DNA from 4 places in the Paenibacillus sp. FSL H8-0261 genome. Region 3 is predicted to be linked to each of the others. Evidence: predicted binding sites of a transcription regulator. Region 3 holds the regulator's gene; each other region holds the start of a gene.
What was found. The regulator Rex, encoded in region 3, represses fermentation and respiration genes when NADH is low (regulators of the CRP and FNR family bind a similar motif). The targets are predictions, from matches to a motif close to TTGTGAAATATTTCACAA.
Positions count from the first base shown of each region.

Region 1 (5,226 bases), 1.2 Mb from region 3:
CAGGTAACAGATATGGGGCTGAAAGTTTATCGTGATCACTATACTTTTGACCGATGGGAAGAAAAGAGCAGCTCTTTAATGATTGATCAGCAGTCAATTCATGTCTCTTCAGCTTTTCCTTATTCCGGGGAAACTGACGAAAATGGGGTAACAGGGGAGCTGGTATATACGAAGCGTGGTGAGTATGACCAGGCCAGCGGAAAAATTGCTGTCATTGAAATTGAGAATTTCAGAAATTTCCCAAGTGGGATCGTTATGAACATGCGGGATTCATCTCCAATGGAAAGCCAAATTGCCCCAAATGAAGGCGATCTAGTCCTCACTACAGCTTTAAAAGAAGCTAAATTGGAGCAAGCGAAGGAAATGGGTGTGAAAGCTGTTGTTGTTGTCTGGAAAGGGGTATCCGACGATAAGGTTGAAAAGCAGTATGTGCCTTTTACTACCGATTATGCTGGAATTCCTGCGATCTGGGTCAATGAAACGGAAGGGAAAAAGGTGATCAATGCAGCCCAGAAGCACAAAGAAGGTACGGTTATTTTAGAAGCGGAAATACAAAAAAATGCTCCAACAGAATCCTTTTATGTGAAAATTGACGGGAAAAATAAAGATGAAGCGATTATCATAAATACCCATACGGATGGGATAAATGTGGTGGAGGAAAATGGTGCTGTGGGCATGCTGTCCATGATTCGTTACTTACAGCAGGAGCAGCCGGAACGTACGATGATTTTCGCTTTTGTGACAGGCCATTTTAGATTACCTGATTTCAAAGGATCTTCTCAGGCGACTTCCACTTGGATGGAGGGGCATCGAGAGCTCTGGGATGGCAAGAAAGGCCATATAAAAGCTGTAGCTGGAATTACGGTTGAGCATTTAGGCAGTATGGAGTGGAAGGACGATGATACGGGTCACTATAGACCAACTGGAAAAATAAGTACAGAATATACCTATGCGGGCAATGAAATGATGGCGGCCATTTGGTTGAAGGCTATTGAAAACACCGACGGCACACGGACTGTATTATTGCGTGGACATAACAAGTTTGAGTTTGGAGAAAGTCAGCCCTTATTTGAAGTTGGGATACCGGTAATTGGCTTCATCCCAATGCCCGACTATCTGCTCGTAGATAGTGAAAACAGAGAGATGGACAAATTTGATGCAAAGCTTATGCATACACAAATTATATCGTTACTGAAGGCGGTCAAGATAGTGGACGGAACGGAGACGACTAAGCTTGGAAAGTCAGATGGGTATTCTTTTTTCTATGGCCGTACTAAATGATGAATTGGAGATTGGCTGATGATTAAGAACATAGTACCAAAAGAAAAGGAGAAAAAAACTACATGTTGATCAAAAGTGTTAAGGATCTTGAATTACAAGAGTTTACAACTTGCTTTAACGAAGCCTTCTCCGATTATGTAATTCCATTTCATGTTTCTTCGGAGTATTTAGCTGATAAATTTGCAGGTGCGGGAGTTAATTATCAGATGTCGTTTGGTGCTTTTGATCAAGAGAAGCTGGTTGCATTTGTTATGCATGGCATCGGGGATCGTAACGGCGAAAGTACTGCATTTAATACTGGTACAGGAGTCGTTCCTTTATATAGAGGGAGACGGCTAGTCGAACAAATTTATCGTCATGCTCTTCCCATCCTTAAAGAAGCTCATATTCAAAAGTGTTTGCTTGAAGTGATTCAAACGAATGATAAAGCTATAAAAGCGTATACCGCCATAGGATTTCAAATTCATAGAGAATTGGCTTGTTTCAAGGGGCGTATTGATGTCACCCTTCCGGACGATCATAGACATACATTCATTACTATGGTTCGACTGGAAGAATTCGATTGGACATCGGTACATTCTTATTGGAATTTTGAACCTTCTTGGGAACAATCTGTTCATGCAATTTTACGAAATCCGCATTTATACGATGTGGTCACGATAAGGGAAGAGAATAAGATTTGTGGATACGCGGTAATAAAATCGGCCAACGGAGCAGTTGTACAGTTCGGTATTTTGCGAGAAGAAAGAAACCAGGGATTTGGGCGTTCCTTATTTCATTGGATGGGAGAGAGACATTCTATCATCACCGTCAATAATGTAGACAAAAGAGATACAAATTCTATACGTTTCCTTCAAAGTGTTGGTCTTGACGTATACATCGAGCAATATGAAATGGAGAAAGATTTGTCATGACGAAGATGACATTAGCTTTAATTCAAAAACACTGATGATTTGAGTCAGTGTTTTTTTTGTTGCAGAAGGGGGTATATATTAGAGGTTAAAATGAGGAAATATTGTTTTTTTCTAACATCGAAGTAGGAGGAGACTTGTGAAATCATATATACGCTATTGAATCAATAGCTCTTTTGGGTTCTTTTTATGTTATTCACTGAGTTGTCAGAAAGATTTGACCCTTTCTTGAACATTTAGGGATTAAGAGATATCTGTGATTGAATTACTTGCAATTTAAGATAAGATGATTTTAATCATTAGGTCACGTTATTAATTTGACTGCTCAGTATCAGGTAAATCAGGCTCGCCAACTCTTGCTTTGTGAAATTTTTCTCTTTTTACATAGCAAAGAACGAGGAACGTCATACTAAAACGAACAGGCAACGATGTCGCTGAGCCCTGCTAAACCTGATATTGAATGCAGCCCCAGAATTAGCCGGCCTAATCATAAGCATCAAGTTATGACGAAAAATGAACAGCGTTTGAAGGGAGCAGTAAAGAATGGCAATTGATACGGTGCTATGGAGCAGGCTGGTGACAGGCTTGACTCTCGGGTTCCACGTTATTTTTGCGACGATTGGCGTCGGTATACCGCTAATGATCGCTATTGCAGAGTTCATCGGGATCCGCAAAAAGGATCCCCATTATACACTTATGGCAAAGAGATGGTCTCGGGGATTTGTCATTTCTGTAGCGGTTGGTGTCGTGACCGGTACAGCCATATCACTACAATTAGCCCTGGTATGGCCGAATTTTATGAAACTGGCTGGGAATGTTATTGCACTTCCGTTATTCATGGAAGTGTTCGCGTTCTTTTTTGAGGCCATCTTCCTGGGCATTTATTTGTATACGTGGGATCGGTTTAAAAATCCGTATATCCATTGGCTGTTGACGATTCCGATTGTCGCCGGGGCAGGCATGTCTGCCGTTTTTATTACGACGGTGAACGGATTCATGAACCAGCCTGGAGGCTTTGTCATGGAAGCGGGCCAATTCACAGCGATTGACCCGGTGCAAGCGATGCTGAATACGGCGACCTTCTCCAAGGTGTTCCATGTATTAAGCTCGGCCTATTTGACAGGAGCTGCCTTGTTAGCCGGGATTGCAGCCTTTGCGATGCTGAGAAAAGGAGTGTCCGCATACCACAAAAAATCCTTGAATCTCATGATGGCGGTCGTTTTGCTGTTCAGCTTGCTGAACACGTTAGCTGGTGATGTGTCCGCCAAGTTTTTGGCCGAGCATCAGCCAGAGAAGCTTGCAGCGGCAGAGTGGCATTTTGAGACGGGTAGCGGTGTGGACTTGGTTCTAATGGGATGGCTGAATGCAGAGCATGAAGTGATAGGGGCTCTTCATTTGCCGAAAGTGCTCAGCTTCCTGGCCTTTGGAGACTTTAATGCGGAGGTAACGGGGCTGGAGGAATTCCCCAAGGAAGAATGGCCACCGCTTCTTGTTCACTACCTGTTTGATTTAATGGCTGGAATCGGATTTGCTCTGCTCGCGATTTCGGTCCTGTACTTCCTGTTTGTGTTCTGGAAAAAACGCAATGTGCTTAACAAGTGGATGCTTGGCATCATCGCACTGATCGCACCGCTCGCTTTTCTAGCTGTAGAGCTGGGCTGGTTTTATGCAGAAGTTGGGCGACAGCCGTGGATTATCCGCGGATATATGCGTGTAGAGGAGGCTGCCACGACTTCACCGAATGTAAGAATTATATTCTTCGCCTTATTACTCTTGTACATCGTACTCGGCAGTATGTGTGTAATCGTGCTAAGACGTTTGTTCAACAATAATCCGGCAGAAGCTGAGATGGAGAAATGGATGAAGGAACATCCTAATCAATCTGTGGAAAAGGGGGGCACTGAATGATGAGTTACGAAATAATTGGCATCTCGGTGCTCTGGCTGTTCTTGTACGGCTATTTAATTATAGCTTCCATTGATTTCGGAGCGGGATTCTTCGCCTTTTATGCACGTTTGACGAAGCAGGATCATCTCATTAATCGTCTGATTTCCCGTTATTTATCACCCGTTTGGGAGATCACAAATGTGTTTTTCATCTTTTTCTATATTGGCATCGTCGGATTTTTTCCGGACACAGCCTATTATTATGGCTCTGCGCTGCTTGTTCCGGGAAGTATTGCAGTTATTCTTCTTGCGATTCGCGGTTCGTTCTACGCTTTTGAAAATTATGGTTCCAAGAAAAACATAGTATATCTTTTTTTGTACGGAGCTACAGGTCTGCTTATTCCGGCTTCGTTGTCAGTGGCACTTACTTTGTCTGAAGGCGGCTTTATTGTGAAGCAGGCTGAGACGGTTTCTCTGGATTACTGGGCGCTGTTTACCAATCCGTTATCGTGGAGCATCGTTGGACTGGCAATCGTGTCCGTTTTGTTCATAAGCGGCTCATTTCTGACTTTTTACGCATCTCGTGCAGAGGATCATTCCGCGTTGAAGCTGATGCGGAACTACGCCCTGTTTTGGAGCACACCGACGATAATTCTCGCACTGACAGCATTTATCTATTTGGGTCAACACAATGAGCGGCATTTTCAAAATATGATGGATTTATGGTGGCTCTTGGCACTTTCCGTTGCTTTCTTCATGATCGCGATGTGGCTGTTATATAACGGACGCCGTTACGGATTAGCTTTCATATGCATCATGCTGCAATTTTTCTGTGCCTTTTTCGCTTATGGGATTGGGCAATACCCTTATATTCTCGATCCGTATATCACGATTCAGAGCAGTGCAACTTCACCAGCAATGGGCTTAGCCTTAGTTGTTGTGTTTATCGGCGGTCTGTGCCTGTTGATCCCATCCCTTATTCTGGTCTTCAAGCTCTTCCTGTTTGATGCGGATTATGTAAAAGGGAAAAAATAAAGCTAATTGATCCATTACGGCGTGTATGAGGTTTCTCTACAAGCCTATATATAAAGGAGGTGTGATCTGTGCCGAGGAAATCCAGTCTGATTTCTCAACAAATGTCTTCACAA
Region 1 covers NZ_CP150297.1:3,584,444-3,589,669, forward strand. Annotated here, with positions in the region: gene MHI27_RS15890 (hypothetical protein) at 1-1,281, shown strand, start outside; gene MHI27_RS15895 (GNAT family N-acetyltransferase) at 1,344-2,195, shown strand; gene MHI27_RS15900 (cytochrome ubiquinol oxidase subunit I) at 2,736-4,100, shown strand; gene MHI27_RS15905 (cytochrome d ubiquinol oxidase subunit II) at 4,097-5,113, shown strand; gene cydD (thiol reductant ABC exporter subunit CydD) at 5,182-5,226, shown strand, end outside.
Region 1: the regulator Rex is predicted to act here: its motif matches at 2,554-2,571, upstream of MHI27_RS15900 (cytochrome ubiquinol oxidase subunit I).

Region 2 (5,226 bases), 2.9 Mb from region 3:
GACATAGTCAAGGAATGAAGCACCGATTTCTTGCTTCATACGCTTGCTAAGATAGGTTTGGTTGATATGAAATAGCGCTGCTACTCTAGTAATAGACAGTTCCGGATCCTGATAATGACTGTCAATATACTCGATCACTTTTTGGATAAGCACTGTTCCATCCCCTGTATACCCGGGAAGCCCCAGCTCCTTATCCACCCTGCTTTCATGTGAATGCAAAGGATATTTTGCCTGAAGATGCTCATCGATCCGATGAAGCAGCTTGTTCAGATCACTCTTCGGCACAGGTTTCAATACATAATCGAATGCTTGCAGTTGCACGGCTTGACGCGCATATTCAAAGTTATCGTAGCCGCTGATGATGACAACCAGAACCGACGGACAGCGTTCGCACAATATATTTATCAGATCGAGCCCATTCATATTCGGCATGTTGATGTCCACAAGACATACATGTGGTGGGGCTTCCTCCACCATATTCAATGCTTCGTTTGCACTTTTCGCTTCTCCTGCAACTTCAAAAAGATACGAACTCTCCTCAATGTATTGTCGCAAACCTTTGCGAATGATCGTTTCATCATCGACGATGACAATCTTCCACATCTTCATTCCACTCCCCGTCCAAAGGTATTCGAATGACCATAACTGTAATGCCATCTTCGTTCTTCACTGCAAGGCCATATGGCACCCCGTAAGCTAGTCGAATGCGATGGTTTACACTGTATAGCCCAAAGCCCGTGGCAGAACGATCATATTTATCATCAAGAAGGGCTTGATTCATCTGTTCAAGCTTCTCTTCAGGAATCATAACCCCATTATTTTCAACCTTAATGACCAAATAATCGACCTGTTTATATGCTGTAATCGAAATTTTGCACTTTTGATCCCCAAGTGGCTTAATCCCGTGATAAATCGCATTTTCCACCAAAGGCTGCAGCATGAAGCGAACGACTTGGCACTGAGCAAGCTTTTCATCATATCGAAGCTCGTAGTCCAGAATCTCCTCATATCGCACGCCTTGAATATGAAGATAACTCTCGACATGGTACAACTCCTGATCAAGCAGAATGTAGGGACTGCCTGTGCCAAGCCCTACTCGGAAATACGCGCTAAGCGCTTCCACCATCTCCACCACATTGTCTGCTCCATGTTCCATTGCCATCCACTGGATCGTATCCAATGTGTTGTATAAAAAGTGTGGCTTGATCTGCTCATGAATCAGTCTGAGTTCCATCTCCTTTCGGTCCTGCTCCACAGCGTATAATTGAACAAGCATGTCATTGAAGCTTCGCCCAAGATCGCCGATCTCATCCGAGCGCGTAACATCTGCTCGTATGGTTTGGTTGCCGTTCTGCACATTTTCCATTACCTGGCGAAGCGACTGAATTGGACGAATAATGGAAGAAGCAAGCAGCATCAGAAAGACGATAAACGCACTACCGATAAGAACGCCTACCAGCAATGCAGTCCGCTGGGTTTTGATCACCGCTAGCGATAGACTTGAATTCGGTACTTCGAGTACTAGCTTCCAGCCTTCCACATTTTGAATTGGAGCCTCAAATACACTCATGTTCTTCTTATCTGCTGCATCCTCCGCTCCATCTCCTTCACCCAGCTCTCTGCAATCGATGATAAGCTGGCCTGACTGGTCATATAGCATTACATCTTGAGCAATCTCCTTCATCTTCTTGACGGAGACGGCTGCGGCAATATAAGCCACCTCATCATTCACCGATGGATTCACGCGATAGAGAATGACGACGATTTCAACTGCATTCGCTTTGGATACGATCGGATTGCTCACCACATAATTGGAATCTGAATTCAGCAGTTTTCGATAGTAGGGTCGGTTTAGTATCGAAAAAGGCTTGTCCCTTGCTGACCAGGAATTTCCGTGAATATCCACCACGCGTATGGATTCGTACTCTACTTGCTTCTTCGCCTCGAACTTATCGATCTCTTGCAGCAATTCATCTCGTGTCCACTGATGGTCCGAAGCTAGAGAAGCAAGCATGTCTATCTCTCCAATGCGCTGATTAAACCAATAATCGATCTGGTCGCTGCGTGCATTAACCACTTGCTGCGTTAAGTTCTTATTCAAAGGGACAACCGTATGGTTCATCTCCAAATATATTGTTACAAGCAATGCAATGAACAGCAGCAAGAAGCAGCTTCCTGCGATTAACGTAATTTTTAAGTGAATTGTTTTCATTGTAATCATAGCCCTTCACAATATCCGTTTCTTACATGCCCGAAAAAGACAAAAAAACGCTAATCTGTGCAAATACATAATGCTGTACTAAATCTATAATAGGTCTTGTGCATATTTTCACATGAAATAACATTCATGTCTAGGCTAGAGATAAAGGATTTGCCTAGCAAATCTTCCTCTCCCTAATGTATGTAACCAATTCACAACAGAATGAAGGAGATATTATGCGAACTCACACGAAAAAGCTGTTATCTATTCTACTAGTCCTCAGTCTTATGTTCACGCTTGCTGCCTGCGGCGGTAAAGATGCAGCACCCGCTGCAGATGCAAACGGAGTTCAAGTCTTTGAAGGAGTTGGGCAAGGTAAACATGGCGATATTAAAGTACAAGTTTCCTTATTAGATAACAAGATCACTGACATTAAAGTAACAGAGCATAAGGAAAATGAAGTACTTGCAGAACCTGTTTATACGCAGCTCAAGCAAGATGTCATGGCAACTAACAGTGCAAAAGTTGATGCCGTTAGCGGATCTACGGTTACAAGCAAAGGATATCTCGAAGCCATTCAAGATGCAATTACGAAGTCTGGACTTACCCTTGTCGCTGGCGCTGCAGTCAGTGGAAACAAAGACAAAGAAGAAGCCGAGCAAACCTATGATGTTGTCGTCATCGGTGCCGGGGGTGCTGGCTTTAGTGCGGCTATCGAAGCGAACAGCGCTGGAGCTAATGTAGTTCTGCTCGAGAAAATGCCAGCTGTTGGCGGCAACACATTGATCTCCGGTGGTGAGATGAATGCGCCGGACAACTGGGTTGAACGTGCTCTAGGCATCACAGATGACACGGCTGAATTGTTCTATAATGATACGATGAAAGGCGGAGACAACCTCGGGGATCCAAAGATGGTTCGTATTCTTGCCGACAATGCTCTAACATCTGCCGAATGGCTGCGCGATGAGATCAAGGTAGAGTTCTTACCTGATCATCTGTTCCAATTTGGAGGCCATTCCAGAAAACGTGCGTTGATTCCTGTAGGTCATACAGGTGTTGAATTGATTACTAAGTTAAAAGCCAAAACAGACGCTGATCAAATCACGATCAAAACGAATATGAAAGCCGAAACCTTGCTGAAGGATGAAAGCGGCAAAGTAACCGGTGTAACTGCGACTTCGGGTACTGGCGACAAGATCACATTCCATGCGAACAAAGGCGTCATCATCGCTACCGGTGGTTTTGGATCCAATGTAGAGATGCGTAAAAAGTATAACCCTAAAATGGATGAAAAATATATGTCTACCGATACACCAGGATCTACAGGTGACGGTATCGTTATGGCAGAAACGATTGGCGCCAAACTGACAAACATGGAGAGTATTCAAACGTATCCAATCTGTAATCCTGAGACAGGTGTTATTTCCCTGGTTGCAGACTCCCGCTTCGATGGTGCGATCCTGATTAACCAAGAAGGCAAGCGCTTCGTTGAGGAATTAGAACGTCGTGACGTTATTTCTAAAGCAATTCTTGCCCAAACGGGCGGATATACGTATCAATTATGGAATCAAGGCATTGAGGATATCGGTAAAACGATCGAAGTTCATCAAGACGAATACGATCAGCTCGTTAAACAAGGCTTGCTCTTTAAAGCCGATACGATTGAAGAGGCGGCTGATTTCTTCAAAATTGACGTGAACACTTTGAAAGAAACGATTAATAAAGTTAATGATTATGCGAAAACAGGTAAAGACCTTGATTTCAAACATCGCGGTGGATTGAAATCTCTTGAAAAAGGCCCTTACTACATCGAAAAAGCTGTACCATCCGTTCACCATACAATGGGCGGATTGGTGATCGACGAGAAGACTCGCGTATTGAATGAAAAAGGCGAAGTCATCCCTGGGCTGTTCGCTGCAGGTGAAGTAACAGGGGTCATTCATGGTGCAAACCGTCTTGGCGGTAATGCCATCGCTGATATCTTCACGTTCGGCCGGATTGCAGGCAAACAAGTTGTAGCAGAGTAATCTTATGTTTGTGTAACTGCTCTATTAATAAGTTAGTCTTAAAAACGTGCAAGATAGTTTGTAGAGTGTAGGTCGACTGCTAACTTTCAAGTTGCCCTCTATGACATAGCAAACCGCCCTGTCCGCAACATTGCGAACAGGGCGGTTTTTTATGGTGGAGCCTAGGGGCTACGCTCGTCTAACTCGCGGCTCTTTTATCGTTCTCCGTTAGTGGAATTAATATTGTCCATTTCTTTCCTGGTACTATCACTAGAACTATAGCAATTATTTAGTGTCTACTTGACAAGGGTTCCTCACCAACAAAGCTACCGATTCTACGTGTACTGTATGCGGGAACATATTATCCTGGGATGTGCACTGTAGCAATCCACGGAAACCTTGATATGACGGGCTTTTCCCAATGACCTTCCGTTCTGGATGGCTGACTTCGGCACGTTTCTGTTGATGTTTTACATCAATTTTTTGAATACATGAACTTATTGCAACCAGCGATATAGTTGGGATAGGTGTTTAGGAATAATCCTTATGAAATATGTAGTGTTCCCGACTTCCGTATGATTTATTTAGTTCGCTTATGGTTTTTAGTGATTGTTTACGTCCCCAATTAGTGCCTTATAATAATTTTAATTATTCCCACATACCACATGGATGGAGTATCCAGTGAGAAGAAGTTATACGGTACTCTCACCACTGTCGTCCAAGTATACCTCGGGCCTTTAAATGTTTTTGTAGTTCTGCCCTTATCTCTTCTTGTTTTTGAGGCTTCCTACAGAACTTCTTATTTACTGGAACTCGAAGTGATTTTCTTCTGCCTTCCCTAAAATATGATTTTTTAAACGCTGTCTATTTCCTTCATCACTAAAAAAAATATACGCAGCTATAGTTTTATGCCAACCTCTTTTATTTCTTACTGCACTAGGCATGCCCAAGAATCTTCCTATTTGATCAAGATCGATATCATAAAATTTTTCTAGATCTGGGTCGTGTACTACAAGCTTA
Region 2 covers NZ_CP150297.1:777,716-782,941, reverse strand. Annotated here, with positions in the region: gene MHI27_RS03475 (response regulator) at 1-603, opposite strand, end outside; gene MHI27_RS03470 (sensor histidine kinase) at 578-2,212, opposite strand; gene MHI27_RS03465 (flavocytochrome c) at 2,437-4,227, shown strand; gene MHI27_RS03460 (TOPRIM nucleotidyl transferase/hydrolase domain-containing protein) at 5,010-5,226, opposite strand, start outside.
Region 2: the regulator Rex is predicted to act here: its motif matches at 2,318-2,335, upstream of MHI27_RS03465 (flavocytochrome c).

Region 3 (5,226 bases):
ATGTCCGGAAGATCGGCTTTTATAAGGCTACGTATTTTCGCTTCAGAGGTTCCTTTACTTAGTTCTTCAGCATATACTGCGTCGGTTCCTTCAGCAAACTTCCCGTCTACAGTAAAACGTACCCAAACCATCAACTCGGTCCCGGCTTCATTCTTCCCTGTTAAGACCCAGTACACCGCATTTTCATCCCACACGGATTTCTGCGCTTTGGTTACCTCTGTCAGACCAGCACTGGTTTTAGCGACATCCTTAGCGATATCTCGCTCGTTCCATTGATCTTTCATAATATAAGCATAGAACTGGATAAGTCCGAACAGAAGGAGCAGAATCAGAACTGACCCCAGGAGGATCCATTTTTTCCTTTTCTTCAAGGTACAGCTCCCTTTCTAGTAATATATCTTTTTTGATTATATAACACACCTGTGTGTTTATCCAAAGTTTCATATCCAATTCAATGATCTAATTATCAGAAACACAAAAGGCTGTAACTTTGCAATCGCAGAAAGTCACAGCCTTTCAGTTATTCGTTATGATCTTAGACTACCGTTTAAGCAGTCCATCAAATGATTCTTGTGCCTTACGACGGATTGCTTCCTCATCTAGCGTTACACATTCTCCGTGTTTTACAACCTGTTTACCATTCACCCATACATGCTCAACATCCTTGGCACTGGCAGAGTATACAGCATGAGACAACAGATCTGTGTGTGGTAGCAAATGCGGCTGGTCTATATCAATCGCGATAAAGTCCGCTTTCATGCCAACAGCGAGTCTACCCACATCATTTAAAAAGATAGACTTTGCGCCATACTCTGTAGCTATACGCAGCGCTTCCGGAGCTGGGACAGCCGTCGGATCACCACTTACACCTTTATGGATGAGGGCTGCAAGACGCATCTCTTCAAACATATCCAGGTTATTATTGCTTGCCGCACCATCTGTACCCAGTGACACCTTCACACCAGCCTTTAGAAGATCCGTAACCCGAGCCACTCCACTAGCCAGTTTCAGATTACTTCCTGGGTTATGAGACACGCCTACATCATGACGAGCCAGTATCTCGATCTCTTCATCATTCAAATGAACGCCATGTGCAACAATAGACGGACGTGTGAACATTCCAAGCTTCTCTAAATGCGCTACAGGCCGAAGTCCGTAATCCACCACATTCTGCTCCACTTCGCGTTTGGTCTCGGACATATGGGTATGCATCGGTAAATCCAAATCATGTGCCGCTTGTACAAACTTAACAAAGAAGTCCGGTGGGCAAGTATATGGGGCGTGTGGCGAGATCATCGTCGTAATTCTACCATCAGCCTTACCATGCCAATTTCGTGCAAAAGAAATCGCTTCCGCAAGCTTGTGATTTTGTACTTCCTCTGGGCATAATCCGATTACGCCTCTCATCAGTACGGAACGGATGCCTGATAATTCGACTACCTCTGCTACTCGATCCATATGATCATACATATCCAAGAAGGTTGTAGTACCACCTTTTAGCATTTCCAGTACCGACAAGGAGGTTCCCCAGTATACATCTTCTCCAGTGAATTTCGCTTCCATCGGCCACATCTTCTCTTGAAGCCACACCTGAAGTGCTAAATCATCTCCATAACCACGAAGCAATGACATTGCGGCATGGCCATGTGTGTTTACCAGACCTGGCATAAACAGCAGACGACTGCCATCAACAACTTGCACATCATCTTCCATTAAAGGTTCTTCTTTTCCTATGTAAGTGATCAAATCATCTTCAATAGTCATATATCCGCTCAGAACCGGCTCATCCGTTCCCGGAATAAGAAAACGCCCGCCCTTAATAATCGTTTTACTGCTCTTCATTTCCGCTTTCTTCCTTTCCGTCTTTCAAATAATAAGCAAGGCTTTGCAAATCCGTTGTAAAATCGGCAGCATGAACCCGGATATTCGATGGTGTTTTTAGAATCACTGGTGCAAAATTCAAAATCGCCTCAATGCCAGACTCAATGAGAATATCTGCTACATTCTGCGCTTCTGAATCAGGCACAGTAATTATCCCAATTCGAATACCTTGCTCACGAACCGTCTGACCAAGCTCCTCCATCGGTTGAACGGTAAGAGAGTTGATTTTCCGCCCTACCTTAGGTGCATAGGAGTCAAATATAGCGGTAATCTTCATAGTATCTTTCAGATAAGCATTGTAATTAGATAATGCATGTCCAAGGTTACCAGCACCTACTAAAGCCACATTCAATTGTTGATCCAGCTTCAGAATATGACGGATTTTTTCAATAAGATAAGTTACGTCATACCCGATACCTTTTCTACCAAAGTCTCCAAAATAAGCTAAATCTTTACGAATTTGAGCAGGATTTAAATCAAGTTTTTGTCCTAGTTCTTGTGAGGAAACGGTTAATATTTCACGTTTCTGGAGATCATTCAAGAAACGCAAGTACACAGGAAGTCTGCGAACAACGGCTTCTGATATTTTATCCGATTTCATAATTTACCTCCTAATTTAAGTGATATTCTGTTCAAATCCTATCGAAATATCTGCACCTCGTCTCAAGGAAGAGCGGTATTCTTATACCGCCCTTCCTTGTAGAGTGATTAATAAGATCGATGACGTTCTTTTCAAGAAACGCCTCCGTCTTCCAACCACTCCGCTATACGAGGAACCATTTGATCCGTAAGCATATGCTCCATTTTCGGGCCAGGCAACGAATAGAGGAAATACTTCCCATAGTGAGATTCGATCACCCTTGTGTCATACACAATAACAATACCCCGATCTTGCGCTGTCCGTACCAGCCTCCCAAATCCTTGCTTGAAGCGAATAACCGCCTGAGGAACAGACAACTTCATGAACGGATTCTTTTTCTGGGCTTGTAATAACTCAGACTTCGCTTCCGCTAGGGGGTGGTTTGGCGGTTGAAATGGGAGTCTCACGATGGCCAAGCATGTTAATGCTTCACCTGGAATATCTACACCCTCCCAAAAGCTGCTTGTTCCTAACAGTACAGAAGCTGCACTGTCCTGAAAACGGCGGATCAGCTTGCTACGGCTGCCCCCCTCCACGCCTTGACCTAACACCGTGATCTCTTGTGAGGCTAGAGCCTCTTTCAGAGGATCGTAAACCTGGCGTAGCATCTTGTAAGAAGTAAACAGGACAAGCATCCGCCCACGTGTTGTAATAGCTGCTTCTGCTAGTGACTGTACGAGTGTATCGACAAATCGGGCATCGCCTACACTCCCCTTCACACTTGGGAAATCCCGCGGAATAACTAACAGCGCCTGCTCCCGATACTTAAAGGGAGAAGGCAGGAGTGATGTCATCAGACGCCCCTCTTCCGCAGCTTCATTAAGTCCGAGATTATCAATCATAAACTGGAAAGATTTATCCACAGAGAGTGTCGCCGAAGTTAGTACGATACTTTTCTTCTTGTCGAAAAACAGCTCCTTAAGCTGAGTACTAACATCAACAGGAACGGCATACAGCTGTAGCGATTTACTGCGATAATTTCCATTCGCCTCCAGCCAATATACTACATTCTCATCATTTAATCCCATAAAAAACCGTACTTGCTCACGTATAGAAGCTAAATCCTTAAATAAGCCGCTAATATCGGTAACTAGGCTATCTGAGGAAGATTGACCTTCTTGATCTCGCATCTCATTAAGCATTTTATCACCTTTACGGATAATTTCGCTTAATGTCAGATTCATAGTATTCTCTAAAGCAACCAATTCATCCCAATCTTTCGGTTTACGGGTAGGAAGTAGCCGCATGACTAACTGGCCGGCTTCTCCCGCCGCTGCATCGCTGCGTTCCGGCAAGAGGCTGAATAGTTTATCACTAAGCAGATCCCAGGTTTCTTTTACGGTAAGAAGGTCCGGATAGATTCTATCGATCACTCCGCTCCATTCAGAAGCTTCCTCACTGCCTGATGACTGAAGCATTTGGCGAAGTGTAGGAAGTTGGCCATTTCGACTATCCTTATAAAGACGCGATAGTGTATGTGCCACCGTGAAATGCTTCATATGCATGCCTAAATGCTTGCCAGCCACGTCCTCCAGATGATGGGCCTCATCTATTACAAGATGTTCATAAGCCGGAAGTAGTTGATGCCCAGCCTTAACATCTGCGAAAAGTTTAGAGTGGTTCGTAATGACCACGTCTGCAATACCAGCTTCATGCTTAGCCCGATGATAATAACACTTACGGAACCAGGGACACGAGCGACCCAGACAAGAATCGGTATCGCTTGCCACCGTCTCCCAAAAATCTCCGCCACGTCCACTTAGATTAAGCTCTTCGTCATCTCCTGATTCACTTTGTGTCAGCCAAACGATCATCTGAGCCGCAGTAAGCGCATCTTCCCTCGGACTTATAAAGTCTTTTTTATTAATTTTATGTTCGAACTTACGAAGACACAAATAATGCCCTCTGCCCTTAAAAATTGCAGCTTTAAATGGAAAAGGAACTACCTGCGTTAACAAAGGAATATCACGCTCACGCAATTGATCCTGCAGATTAATAGTATGAGTGCTGACCATGACTTTTTCATTAGTGCGTACGCTTTGGTATATGGCAGGCAATAAATAACCAAGGGATTTACCGGTTCCTGTCCCTGCTTCGATCAATAGATGCTTGTCTTCGGCAAGTGCCGTCATCACCTCATTGATCATAATATCCTGAGCTTCTCGGCTTTCATACTGTGGCAAAGTTTCTTTAAGTCGTTTCGTTACTTCATCCATATAATCTGTAAAAGATAAATTGTGTAGTGGATTTTCAGCATGCTCGTCTCGAGGTGGAGCTAATTCGTTCCAGTCTCCTACAGCAAGCGCTAATTGACGATAGAAAGTCAGATCACCTTCGGGCTGAAGCGTCTCCGCTTCCCGTTCACGCAGCAGACCATCAAAATACCAACCCAGATCACTATCCTCTTCCGTAAACAGCTCACAGAGTCTCTGAATCGTCAGCAGAGGCAAATCGTAGAGCTCCTCCAGACATTTCAGCAATACAAGAGCAGTTGCGAGAGCATCACTGTCTGCCTGATGCGGACGATCGTGCGTCACTCCAAAATGTGCACTAACTGATCCTAGTTGATAGGATGTGAGGGAAGGAAAGCAGATTTTCAGAAAATCAATCGTATCTAAAATCCGCCCTTGAAATGGTAAATACCCACATCGGTCTAAAGCATTTTGCAAAAAATGGAAGTCGAATGCGACATTATGCCCTACAAG
Region 3 covers NZ_CP150297.1:4,789,700-4,794,925, forward strand. Annotated here, with positions in the region: gene MHI27_RS21305 (DUF5590 domain-containing protein) at 1-371, opposite strand, end outside; gene MHI27_RS21310 (amidohydrolase) at 541-1,842, opposite strand; gene MHI27_RS21315 (redox-sensing transcriptional repressor Rex) at 1,829-2,482, opposite strand; gene dinG (ATP-dependent DNA helicase DinG) at 2,614-5,226, opposite strand, start outside.

Region 4 (5,226 bases), 260 kb from region 3:
CTTGCATAAATAAGACAAATCGAATACCAGGTCCGTCAACGGTTCCAAAGGTTTCCAAGGAGTGTATGCGACCTTTAATCATAGGATGTCATCCTTTCTCCAGGACTGACTAACAGTCCATCTTTCACGAAGAAGAATCCCTGCCCTTAAGACTGTGTTCTCCTTAATCGCGACCGTAAAATTTAAAATTTTAATGATTCTTGAACAAGATATTACCGCCCTTGAAACAAGAGCGGTAATTCCTTGCAAATATTTTAGTGCATATCTCAATGAAAGATCTTTATAAATATAAACAAATTACATTGAACCGTGGAAAGTACGGTTAATTACGTCCATTTGTTGTTCGCGAGTCAGCTTGATGAAGTTAACTGCATAACCGGATACGCGGATAGTCAATTGTGGATAGTTCTCTGGGTGATCCATAGCGTCCATCAGCTGTTCACGGTTAAATACGTTAACGTTCAAATGCTGAGCGTTATTATGGAAGTATCCGTCCATCATGTGTACCAGGTTAGACTTACAGGATTCATCGTCTTTACCCAGTGCCTTAGGTACGATGGAGAACGTATTGGAGATACCATCTTGTGCATCGGAGTAAGGCAGTTTGGCTACAGAGTTCAGTGAAGCCAGAGCACCTTTCTTGTCGCGTCCGTGCATTGGGTTAGCACCTGGTGCAAAAGGTTCGCCTTTCTTACGTCCGTCAGGAGTTGTACCTGTCTTCTTACCGTACACTACATTCGAAGTAATGGTCAATACCGATTGAGTTGGCACAGCATCACGATAAGTTTTGTTTTTACGGATCATTGTCATGAAGGTTTCAACCAATTCTACTGCGATGTTGTCTACAGCATCGTCATTGTTACCGTAGCAAGGGAATTCGCCTTCGGTTTCGAAGTCAATTGCAATACCTTGTTCGTTACGGATCGGTTTAACCTTCGCGTATTTAATAGCACTCAGCGAGTCAGCTGCAACGGACAGACCAGCGATACCGCAAGCCATCGTACGCAGAATGTCGCGATCATGCAGTGCCATTTCGATACGTTCGTAAGAATATTTGTCATGCATATAGTGAATGATGTTCAAAGTGTTAACGTAAGTCTTAGCCAACCACTCCATCATCGGTTTGAAGCGTTTCATTACTTCGTCATAATCCAGATATTCAGAAGTGATCGCTGGGAATTCCGGTCCAACTTGTGCTCCGGATTTTTCGTCTTTACCACCATTAATAGCATACAGCAAAGCTTTTGCCAGGTTGGCACGAGCGCCGAAGAACTGCATTTGTTTACCGATACGCATTGGAGATACGCAGCAAGCAATAGCATAATCGTCACCCCAGTATGGACGCATTAGATCGTCATTTTCATACTGAATTGCACTAGTTTCGATAGAAACCTTAGCACAATATTTTTTGAAGCCTTCAGGCAATCTTTCGGACCACAGAACAGTTAAGTTTGGTTCAGGAGCTGGACCCAAGTTATACAGGGTGTTCAGGAAACGGAAGCTGTTCTTGGTAACACGAGTGGTTCCATCTTCAGCCATACCACCGATGGATTCAGTTACCCAAGTAGGGTCGCCGGAGAACAGGTCATTATAGTCAGGTGTACGCAAGAATTTCACGATACGCAGTTTCATTACGAAATGATCGACAATTTCTTGTACTTGTTCTTCAGTCAAAGTACCTTCTTCAATATCGCGTTCTGCATATATGTCTAGGAAGGAAGAAACACGTCCCAGGGACATCGCCGCACCATTTTGTTCTTTAACTGCTGCCAGATATCCAAAGTATACCCATTGAGTAGCTTCCTTGAAGTTCGTCGCTGGTTTGGAAATATCCATACCGTGAGCTGCTGCCATTTCTTTCAATTCGCCCAGTGCACGAATTTGCTCGGACAGTTCTTCACGTAAACGAATTACTTCTTCTGTCATGGAATCAACTTCAAGCTCAGCTAGTTGTTGCTTTTTGTCTTTAATCAAGAAATCAATACCGTACAGAGCTATGCGGCGGTAGTCGCCGATAATACGTCCACGGCCGTAAGCATCAGGAAGACCTGTGATAACGCCGGATTTACGCACTGCTCTCATGTCTGGTGTATATGCATCAAATACGCCTTGGTTATGCGTTTTGCGAATGTTCGTGAACATGTCAACGATGTTTTGTGGAAGCTCGAAGCCATAAGCCTTCGTAGCATCAACCATCATCTTGATCCCGCCGAATGGCTGGATGGAACGTCTGAAAGGAGCGTCAGTCTGCACGCCTACAATTTGTTCCTTGTCCTTGTCAATGTAGCCTGGAGCATGTGAAGTGATTGTGGAGACAGTATCTAGGGAAACATCCCATACGCCGCCTCTTTCTCTTTCTTCCTTGCTCAGTTGGGAAATAATCTTCCACAGTTCAGTTGTGTTACTAGTAGGACCTACGAGGAACTCTTCGTTACCTTCATAAGGCTTAATGTTACTAGCGATAAAGTTGTTAACGTCAACTTTCTTGGACCATTTACCTTTTGTAAAACTTCTCCAACCGGATTTCACTTCATTTACTTCTTTTTCAATCACCGACATGCTAAATCCCTCCATCTATATTTATTATATTTGTAGAGATCGCGGGCTTGAAGGTTGATCCCGTGTCTCGTGATCCCCAAAAAGATGTGGTTGTTCCAAATTTCACAATCAACATTTCATATGTGGGACCGTTGTTTATATAAACATTCTAGTTTATTTTCTATAAAAACACTGTGACAAATATCACCTTTCGAGTGATATTTGTCACCTTTATCTAAGTCCACAACTATCCTATTCTCTATTTAACCACTTATTAATTATCAAATCTTCCGTAGAACGCATTACGGTATACATCAGCAAGCTCAGATACCAGTGGCAGCTTAGGATTGGCAGTTGTACATTGATCTTCAAACGCACGGTCAGCCAAGTAATCTACGCGGGATTCGAAGTCCTTAGGATCAAAGCCCAGTTGTTGGAACGATTCTTCGATGCCCAATTTTTTATTCATATCGCGAATAGCATTGATCAGGCTAGTTACACCTTCTTCAGTTGTGCGAGCTGGCAATCCCAGAATACGGGCAATTTCAGCATAACGCTCATCAGCTACGAAGTGCGAATATTTAGGGAACGAAGCGAACTTCGTAGGTTTTTTAGCATTGTAGCGGATAACGTGTGGCATAAGGATCGCATTAGTACGACCATGAGCAGTGTGGTACTGTCCGCCCCATTTATGCGCCAAACTGTGGTTAATACCCAAGAATGCATTGGCAAAGGCCATACCAGCAAGTGTTGATGCGTTATGCATTTTCTCACGTGCTACTCTGTCGCCTTCCAGCGCTGATTTTTCAAGGTATTGGAATACCAGTTGGATCGCTTTAATAGCTAGACCATCAGTATAGTCACTCGCCATAACAGATACATAAGCTTCGATAGCATGTGTCAATACGTCCATACCTGTATCAGCAACTGCAGTTTTTGGCAAGCTGTATACGAACTCTGGATCAATGATAGCCACATCTGGAGTTAACTCGTAGTCAGCCAAAGGATATTTGGTGTGCTGTTCAGTTGTTTTATCGGTAATAACTGCGAAAGATGTTACTTCCGAACCTGTACCCGAAGTAGTTGGAATCGCTACAAACTTAGCTTTGTTACCAAGTTTAGGGAATTTGTATACCCGTTTACGGATATCCATGAATTTTTGTTTCAGACCATTAAAGTCTGCGTCTGGATGTTCATAGAATAACCACATTCCTTTTGCAGCATCCATTGGGGAACCGCCGCCAAGTGCGATAATGCAGTCCGGTTGGAATCTGTTCATCATTGCAGTACCTTTTTCAACTGTAGTTGTCGATGGATCTGGTTCAACTTCAGAGAACACTTCGATAGCTACAGGAGTTTGACGTTGACGCAGGTAATGTTCAACTCTTTCAACATATCCAAGCTTAACCATCATTGGGTCAGTGATAATTGCGACACGTGTGATATCAGGCATTTTGGTCAGGTACTGAGTAGCGCCTTTTTCGAAATAGATCTTGTCAGGTACTTTAAACCATTGCATATTCACGGTACGACGATTCACCCTTTTCACGTTGATCAAATTGATTGCTGTAACGTTTTGCGACACGGAGTTACGTCCATAAGATCCGCAGCCCAGAGTCAACGAAGGGATATTAGTGTTATAGATATCGCCGATCGCACCATGTGTGGAAGGCGAGTTAACGAGAATACGTCCTGTTTGCAGACGGTTAGAGAACTTCATGATTACTTCTTCGTTGTTGGAGTGGATAGCCGAGCTATGTCCCATACCACCAAATTCAACAATTTGAGCTGCGCGTTCGATACCTTGATCTGCATTCTTAACTTTGTAGCAAGCAAGAACCGGACTTAATTTTTCAGCGGAAAGTGGATATTTAGTGCCTACACCTTCAAGTTCTGCTACCAGAATCTTTGTGCCGGCAGGGACTTGAATGCCACACATTTCAGCAATCTTCACTGCGGATTGACCTACGATTGCTGGGTTAACCGCACATTTATCTACATTCATTGCTCCACTAGTCAGTTTGGCAGCTTCTTCTTTGTTCACAAAGTAGCAGCCATTAGCAATCATTTTTTTCTTCACTTGATCGAAGATTGGTTCTTCGATAATAACAGCTTGCTCGGAAGCACAGATCATACCATTATCAAATGTTTTAGAAAGAATGATGTCCGTTACGGCTTGATCAATATCCGCGCTCTTTTCAATGAAAGCAGGTACGTTACCAGGGCCTACGCCAAGTGCTGGTTTACCACAGCTATAAGCTGCTTTTACCATTGCAGAACCACCAGTTGCCAAGATAAGAGCAACGTCTGGGTTGTTCATCAATGCGTTTGTCTTGTCCATTGTTGGCATTTCAATCCATTGGATACAGTTCTCAGGAGCGCCAGCTTTCACGGCAGCATCATGAAGAATTTTTGCAGCAGCTGCACTACACTCTTGCGCAGATGGGTGGAAACCGAATATAATAGGGTTCCGTGTCTTAATCGAAATCAACGCTTTAAACATCGTGGTGGATGTAGGGTTGGTTACCGGTGTGATACCCATAACAATTCCGACGGGTTCAGCAATTTTTTGGAAGCTATCATAAGCGTTGTCTTCAATAACGCCTACTGTTTTATCGTATTTAATTCCGTGCCAGATATATTCAGTTGAGAAGATGTTCTTCGTAATTTTGTCTTCGTATACGCCGC
Region 4 covers NZ_CP150297.1:5,049,434-5,054,659, forward strand. Annotated here, with positions in the region: gene pflA (pyruvate formate-lyase-activating protein) at 1-82, opposite strand, end outside; gene pflB (formate C-acetyltransferase) at 298-2,559, opposite strand; gene adhE (bifunctional acetaldehyde-CoA/alcohol dehydrogenase) at 2,813-5,226, opposite strand, start outside.
Region 4: the regulator Rex is predicted to act here: its motif matches at 2,650-2,667, upstream of pflB (formate C-acetyltransferase).